Labrys monachus: one gene and its partner. The protein of the gene in region 1 interacts with the protein of each later gene in a pairwise test. Links are inferred from orthologs where the notes say so. Each region holds a gene or a part of one and is shown on either strand. Other genes may lie near its edges.

Evidence for each region. Proteins that work in one complex are often made in the same cells at the same time.
Region 2: the proteins of lysA (region 1) and J3R73_RS07400 interact in binary tests that used the Escherichia coli proteins (3 or more experiments, as listed by UniProt). The link is inferred for Labrys monachus from one-to-one orthologs.

The regions. Positions count from the first base shown.
Region 1 is NZ_JAUSVK010000001.1:6,519,185-6,523,232, forward strand. What follows is about bases 304-3,290. They hold lysA (diaminopimelate decarboxylase), read right to left. Parts: upstream 2,438-3,290; coding sequence 1,169-2,437; downstream 304-1,168. Other genes in these bases: bmt (betaine--homocysteine S-methyltransferase), read left to right, coding at 304-629; lptM (LPS translocon maturation chaperone LptM), read right to left, coding at 2,445-2,645; argH (argininosuccinate lyase), read right to left, coding at 2,736-3,290. In the rest of the region: more of bmt, read left to right, coding at 1-303; more of argH, read right to left, coding at 3,291-4,048. UniProt on the Escherichia coli protein: Specifically catalyzes the decarboxylation of meso-diaminopimelate (meso-DAP) to L-lysine. Is not active against the DD- or LL-isomers of diaminopimelate.
Region 2 is NZ_JAUSVK010000001.1:1,648,609-1,652,542, forward strand. Bases 589-3,461 are described here. They hold J3R73_RS07400 (response regulator transcription factor), read left to right. Parts: upstream 589-1,616; coding sequence 1,617-2,306; downstream 2,307-3,461. Other genes in these bases: J3R73_RS07390 (efflux RND transporter periplasmic adaptor subunit), read right to left, coding at 589-1,496; J3R73_RS07405 (HAMP domain-containing sensor histidine kinase), read left to right, coding at 2,306-3,461. Also shown: J3R73_RS07385 (efflux RND transporter permease subunit), read right to left, coding at 1-45; more of J3R73_RS07390, read right to left, coding at 42-588; more of J3R73_RS07405, read left to right, coding at 3,462-3,601; J3R73_RS07410 (NUDIX hydrolase), read left to right, coding at 3,750-3,934. UniProt on the Escherichia coli protein: Response regulator member of the two-component regulatory system CpxA/CpxR which responds to envelope stress response by activating expression of downstream genes including cpxP, degP, dsbA and ppiA.

The sequences.
Region 1 (4,048 bases):
CGGAGGAGGACGCCGTCGAGATCTTTGCCGAGCAGATCGAAGGGCTGAAGGAAGGCGGAGCCGACGTCATCTGGATCGAGACGATGTCGGCGGCCGAGGAGATGCGCGCGGCCGCCAAGGCGGCGGTGAAGGTCGGCATGCCCTATACGGTGACGGCGAGCTTCGACACGGCGGGCAAGACCATGATGGGCATTCCGCCCGCCTCCATGCCGGGCGTCGCCGCGGACATCGATCCTCGTCCGGTGGCGGTCGGCGCCAATTGCGGCGTCGGCGCATCGGATCTGCTGGTCTCGATCCTGTCGATGACCGAGGCGGATCCCGATGCCGTCATCATCGCCAAGGCCAATGCGGGCATTCCGCAGTTCCACGGCGACCATATCCATTATTCCGGCACGCCCGAGCTGATGGCCGAATATGCGCGCCTGGCCGTCGACGCCGGCGCCCGCATCATCGGCGGCTGCTGCGGCACCTCGCCCGCCCATCTCGCCGCCATGCGGCAGGCCATCGACAGCCATCAGCGCGCCGAGCGCCCGGACACCGCCAAGGTGGTCGCCGAGATCGGGCCGCTGGTCGCCCCGCCCAAGGCGGCGAGCAGCGAAGACCCGGCGCGCCGCCGCCGCCGGCACTGACGGACGGGCGTCTTTTCTCCGAGCTGCCGGGCTTGCCGGCGTCTCCGAACCGACATCGCGCCAGCTTCGTTTACGCGGGCGTGATGTCGGTCTGCGCGAAATCGTTGCCCTTGCACAATAGCGGAGCGTTGAAATGGCGCGCCGCGGCATAGGACGGGCAGTCTCCCATGTTCAGGGCTGCCGGATGCCTGCCCTTGCCGTAACGCTCGCGCGCGAGGACCGCATGCCGTCGAAGAAGGCCTTGTCGGGACGCTCACCTGTATCCGGTGCTGCATCGATCTGGCTGTGAATGACGGCGGCCTCGTTTCCAACGGCAGAACCCTGCGATCCCTAGCCAACATTTCGCGGCAGGCGATCCGTACGGCTTCGGTAATGGAAATGCCGCGGACGGCCGCCAGCTCGCGGGCTGCAGCATCGGCGGCCGGGTCGGTGATGTGAAGAGTCATGGCACGTCTCTCGACAGAAAATGTACATGACGTGGTCTTGAATGTACATCGGCACCATGAAGAAGTCTGGAATGCGCCTGGGCTGAATCGGCTTCACACGAGCCAGTCGGGGATGATGTCCAGCCCCAGCATCTCGTCATAGGTCGGACGCTTGCGGATGACGGCGAACTTGTCTCCGTCGACCAGCACTTCCGGGACGAGCGGGCGGGTGTTGTAGGTGCCGGCCTGCACCGCGCCATAGGCGCCCGCCGACATCACGGCGACGAGATCGCCCGAGGCGACCAGGGGAATGGCGCGATCCAGCGCGAGATAGTCGCCCGTCTCGCAGACGGGACCGACGACGTCGGCGGTGATCATGGCGCCGCCGGCCTGGCGCTCCCTCACCGGCCAGATCGCATGATAGGCGTCATAGAGCGTCGGCCGGATGAGGTCGTTCATGGCGGCGTCGACGATGACGAAGGTCTTGCCCTCGCCCTGCTTCACATAGACGACTTCGGAGACGAGGATGCCGGCATTGCCGGCGATGAGCCGCCCCGGCTCGAAGACGAGGGTGGCGTCGAGGTCGCGCGCATAGCGCTTGACCACGGCGGCATAGTCGTCGGGATGGGGCGGAGGCTCGTTGTCGTCGCGATAGGGGATGCCGAGGCCGCCGCCGAAATCGATATGGTCGATGGTATGGCCGTCGGCGCGCAGAAGCCGCACCAGCCCGACCAGCCGCTCGATCGAGGCATCATAGGGTTCCAGCGCCGTGATCTGGCTGCCGATATGCATGTCGACGCCGGTGACCCGGATGCCCGGCAGCCTGGCGGCGCGGGCATAGAGCTCGCGCGCCTCGGCGATGGGAATGCCGAACTTGTTCTCCGACTTGCCGGTCGCGATCTTGCGGTGCGTCTTGGCGTCGACATCGGGGTTGATGCGCAGCGAGATGCGCGCAATGCGGCCTTTGGCGCTGGCGATGCGGGAGAGCAGCTCCAGCTCCGGCTCGGATTCGACATTGAAGCAGAGGATGTCCTCGTCGAGCGCATAGGCGAGCTCGCGCGCCAGCTTGCCGACGCCGGAGAACATGATCCTGTCGGCGGGCACGCCGGCGGCGCGGGCGCGCCGCAGCTCGCCTTCCGACACCACGTCCATGCCGGCGCCGAGTTCGGCGAGTACGCGCAGCACGGCCAGGTTGGAATTGGCCTTCATCGCATAGCACACGAGCGAGGACACGTCGGCGAAGGCGCCGGCGAAGACCTTGAAATGGCGGCGCAGGGTGGCGGCGGAATAGCAGTAGAACGGCGTTCCCACGTCGGCGGCGATCGCCGGCAGCGGCACGTCCTCGGCGTGCAGCACGCCGTCGCGATAGGTGAAATGGTGCATTTTTGGATCAGTTCAGCAGGAAATCCATCGGAAGGGCCTTATGCTCCTTGACGAAGCCGGGGTCCTTCTTTTTGCCCGTCCCCTCGCCCTTCTCGGGGACATTCTGCTCCGGCGGCGGCTCGAGCTTGCCGCGGCGGCCGCAGCCGGCAAGGGCGAGGCTGGATATCAGCGCCAGAGCGAGTGCGACACGGAACGCGGGGCCTAGCATGGACAACTCCTGATCATGAGGCTGTGTAGCATGGATTCGATCGAAATGCCGGTGTCCCGGCCGGCATTTTGCCGCGCCGGGGGCCACCGCTCACGAACGCAGCGCCTTCAGCCAGCGCTCCGCCTGGGCCTTGACGTTGTCCGGCGCCGTGCCGCCATAGGAGGTGCGGCTGCGCACCGAGTTCTCGACGCCCAGCACCGCGTAGACGCCCTCGTGGATGCGAGGCTCGACCTCGCGCATCTCGGCGAGCGTGAGGCTCTCGAGCGGCGCGTCGCCCTTCGCCGAGGCCATGCCGACCAGCCTGCCGGTGGCGTGATGGGCCTCGCGGAACGGCAGGCCGAGCTCGCGCACCAGCCAGTCGGCGAGGTCGGTCGCGGTCGCATAGCCGGCGCCGGCGGCTGTCTTCATGCGCGCGGTGTCGGGGCGCAGATCGCGCACCATGCCGGCCATGGCGGCGGTGGCGAGCGACAGCGTCTGCAGCGCGTCGAAGGCCTGCTCCTTGTCCTCCTGCATGTCCTTGGCATAGGCCAGCGGCAAGCCCTTCATCACCACGAGCAGCGCGACGAGCGCGCCGATGACGCGGCCGGCCTTGGCGCGCACCAGCTCGGCCGCGTCGGGATTGCGCTTCTGCGGCATGATCGAAGAGCCGGTGGTGAACTTGTCGGACAGGGCGACGAAGGCGAATTGCGGCGTCGTCCAGATCACGATCTCCTCGGCGAAGCGCGACAGATGCATGGCGCCGATCGCAGCCGCCGCGAGCGCCTCGAGCACGAAGTCGCGGTCCGACACCGAATCGATGGAGTTGGCCGTCGGGCGGTCGAAGCCGAGGGCGGCGGCGGTGGCGCGCCGATCGATCGGGAAGGAGGTGCCGGCGAGGGCGGCCGCGCCCAGCGGGCTCTCGTTGAGCCGCCGGCGGGCGTCGGCGAAACGCCCCCTGTCGCGGCCGAGCATCTCCACATAAGCGAGGAGGTGGTGGCCGAAGGTGACCGGCTGGGCCGATTGCAGATGGGTGAAGCCGGGCATCACCGCATCGTGGAAGGCGAGCGCCTTCTCGGCGAGGGCGGTCATCAGATCCGCGAGCTGGCCGTCGAGCTCGTCGATGGTGTCGCGCACCCACAGGCGGAAATCGGTGGCGACCTGGTCATTGCGCGAGCGCGCCGTATGCAGGCGGCCTGCGGCGGGCCCGGCGATGGCGGCCAGGCGCGACTCGACATTCATATGGATGTCTTCGAGCGCACGCGAAAAAGTGAACGTCCCGCCCTCGATTTCGCCGCGGACGGCCTCTAGACCATCGCTGATGGCCTTGGCATCCGCCGTTCCGACGATGCCTTGCGCTTCGAGCATGGAGAGATGGGCGAGCGATCCGCGAATGTCCTGCGCCCACAGGCGCTTGTCAAAGTCGA
Region 2 (3,934 bases), 4.9 Mb from region 1 along the record:
AATGGCGGGAACCGGATTGCGGATCGACCAGGCGGAGAAGTTCATGGCGCCTCTCCTTCGACCCTTACCAGGGTCTTGTCCGAGAGGAATGCGCCACCGGACTTCACGACATCGGCGGACGGTTCCAGACCGGATATGATCTCCACTTCGCCGTCGTTGCGGCGGCCTGTCTCGACGCGTACGCGCAGGGCGCGCCGATCCTTGCCGACGGTGAAGAGGTAATTGATGCCGTCGCGGAACACGAGGCTCGTCTCGGGTACCGTGAGCGCGCTTGTCGTCTGAAGCTGGATCTGCCCCGTCGCGTAGATGCCGACCGGGGGATGGGCCTCTGCCGGCAGCGTGACATAGACGATCGCCCGACCCGTGTCGGTGCTGACCGTGGGGCCGACCAGCCTGACCGTCCCTTCTATGCGCCGATCGCCGGGGCCGAAGATCACGACCCCAAGGCCCTCCTTGATGCGGGGGAGGTAGCGCGCCGAGACCTCAGCCTGCCATTCGACGCGCTGTTGACGGATGAGCCGGAAAAGCTCGGTGCCGGACGAGACCACCGCGCCGAGCTGGGCGGACCGCGACGTGATCAAGCCATCGTCGACCGCTGCGATCGTCGTCTGGTTGACCTTGATCTTCTGACCGTCGAGCGTGGCCTGTGCGGAATCGAGGCTGGCGGCCGCCGTTTGCTCCGCGATCAGATATTCCGTGACCTTCTCGTCCGAAAGCGCGCCGCTGCCCAGCACCTTGCGCGCCCGGTCCGCATTCGCCTTCGCCTTGGCCAGGTCCGCCTTGGCCGATTCGAGCGAGGCCTCCTCCTTGCGCAGATCCGCAAGCACCGTTTCCTGGGCGAGGCGCACCAGCGGCTGGCCCTTCGAGACCACCGAACCGACATCGGCGAGAACATCCGTGATGCGAAGACCGCCGATCTCCGAGGCGATGATCGCTTCATGCCAAGGCTTGAGCCAGCCGGTCGCGGGGACGGTCTCCGGCCATTGGCGCTGGGTCGGCTTGACCACGGCCACGGTGAGGGCCGCAGCTTCCTCCTGCTGCTGTCCATTGGAGGTCTCAGCAGCAAAAGCAGGGCTCGCCCCGGCGAGCAGAGCAACGAATAAACAGGCGGAACGCCACATCACAGGAGATTTCCTTGTGCCTTTGCATGGGCCAGCGGCAGGGAAACGAGCTGCGCTGCTCGCATCGCCGATCCGCCTGCGGGCGCCGTCGACCCGCATAAGAGCGGCTTCGATCTCGGCGATCGCGCTCCTGGCGGCCTGGCGCGATCCGCCGTCGAAAAGCGGGATCGTCGGCGCCGGGCCGAAGGACCACGGCACTGACGTTCCGGTCGGCATCGAACTGTCGATCCTCGCCGGATCGCCGAGGCTCAGGCTGGGATAGAGATCGGCTTTCGCCGCCCCGACATCGGCCATGGCTGCCGCGAGCCCCTGCTCGAGCGCAATTTGCTTGTCAAATACAACTCTCATTCGGCGCCCGGGACACAGTAAACTCATCCATCAATAGCGGCGCGGGCGTTAAGTGCCGTTAAGTCAATGTTAAGATAAGTAAAACTCCCTATCCGGCCGGCATTTTTCTTGTATGGGTTTTCTCTTGACGAATGACGGGCACTCAGAATGGTAAAGGTCCTTCTCATCGACGACGATGTCGATCTCACGACCCTCCTGAAAGAGTATCTCAATGAGGAGGGTTTCGAGGTCTCGACCGCGCAGGACGGGCGCACCGCGATCGCACAGGCTGCATCGAACGCCGTCGACATCATCGTCCTCGACATCATGATGCCGCACATGAACGGCATCGATGTCCTGCAGCGGATCCGACGGTCGAGTACGGTGCCCGTCCTGATGCTGACGGCCAAGGGCGATGACGTCGATCGGATCGCCGGGCTCAACCTCGGTGCCGATGATTATGTGCCGAAGCCGTGCTCTCCCGGCGAACTCGCCGCAAGATTGAAGGCGATATTGCGCCGCGCCGGCCCGTCGGGGGCCGGAACGGCGCAGGAAGTGCTCCGTGCGGGCGAACTCGTCATGTACCCGGGAAACAGGGCGGCGGAATGGCGCGGCAAGCCTCTGGAACTGACAGGTACCGAATTCAGCCTGCTCGAAGTTCTCGCCCGCAACGCCGGCCAGCTCGTGTCCAAGCAGGAGATTTCAAGGCACGCGTTCGGGCGGCCCTTGACGCCTTTCGATCGGCGGATCGACGTTCACCTGAGCAGCGTCCGTCAGAAGCTCGGCGCAAGGGGCGATGGCCAGTCCTGGATTCAGTCGGTGCGCGGGCAAGGCTACCAGCTCCTGCAGGATCGATGATGCGTCGCCTGTTCTGGAAGTTCTTCACCATCATCTGGTTGACGATGGCCGCGTCGGTCGCGGGGCCCTTCATCATCATCAACCTGCTCGACGCTGCTCCATTCTCCCAGGATATCGCGCGCGAGCGGCGAGACTTCACCCTGGATGTGGCGGCGCGGCTGCTCGAGCAGCAAGGGAAAGATGCCGCCGAGGCTTTCGCCCGGGCCGTGGCGGCGCTGCCTCGGCCTGTCAACCTGTCTGTTTCCGAGATTGGCCCTTCCAGCGCTTGCCCGGGCGTCGAGGCGGAAAATGTGCGGAGCGTCGCTGTCGGCGGCACTTGCAGCCGCGTGAGCATCATCGCGCAGGAATCCGGCACCATGGCGGGAGACTGGCCGAAGCTGCTGCCATGGGTCTCGGCCCTCATCGCCAGCGCGGTGTCCGCCTTCTGGCTGGCCCGCTATCTCATTCTCCCCGTCGTCCATCTCCGCCACGGTCTGAGCGCTCTCGCCCAGGGCCGGTTCGACGTGCGCATCGGTGACAAGATGGACGGCCGGAAGGACGAAGTGACGGCTCTCGCGCACGACTTCGATGCCAGCGCCGCCCACCTGGAGGAACTCCAAGGGATCCAGCAGCGGCTGTTTCATGACGTGTCCCATGAGCTCCGCTCGCCCCTGTCCCGTCTTCAGGCGGCCATCGGCGTGCTCAGACAGAATCCGTCCAGGCTCGATATCATGATGGATCGCATGGATCGCGAGATCGAGCGTATCGACGGGCTGGTTGGCGAGATCCTCACACTCGCCCGACTGAGCGCCCGCTCCGGCGACGGCGCGGTGCAAACCCTCGACCTCATGGATCTCCTGAACGGGATCGTGGACGATGCGGCCTTCGAGGCTCAGGCTCGTGGAATTTCCCTGTCCCATGACGGCGTCGCGGCATTCGTCGCCGAGGTCAACGGGGAACTGATCTATCGGGCGTTTGAGAATGTCATCCGCAACGCGCTCAAATATTCACCCGACAATTCCCGCGTTTCGATTTTTTCTCAAATCGTCGACGAGCGGCTTCGCGTGACGGTCACGGACGAGGGGGCCGGCGTGCCGGCGTCCGAGCTCGAATGGATCTTCCAGCCTTTTTCGCGCGGAAGCCATGCGGTTGCGCGAAGCGGCTATGGCCTTGGCCTGGCCATCACAAAACATGCGATCGAAGAGCATGGCGGCCGCGTGACGGCTTCGATCGCCGCCGGCGGCGGTCTGGCCGTCACCTTGGAAATCCCCAGGCTGGCGGCCCGCAAGCCGGAAGACATGTTCCCGTTCGGCTGAGATAGCCGGCAGGGGGATGGATCCGGTTCGGACGCCGCACGGCGACAGGTGAGCCCCTTGGCGCGTCCAGGAATTTCCCTCGGCGACCGTGCGCCTCCTGACGCCGATATGGGTTGCGGCGCGTCCGTCCGCCAGGAATACTGCCTGGATGGAAGATGCGTCCCGAGCCTATCCCATCCGCCCCATCCTCGCAGCGAGCGTCGTCATCTTCAGGGACGGCAAGGTGCTGCTGGGGGAAAGGGCGCGTTCGCCGGGGCGGGGCCTGTTCTCCCTGCCGGGCGGTGCCGTCGAGGCCGGCGAAGGGCTGGAGGCGGCGGCCCGGCGCGAGGTGCG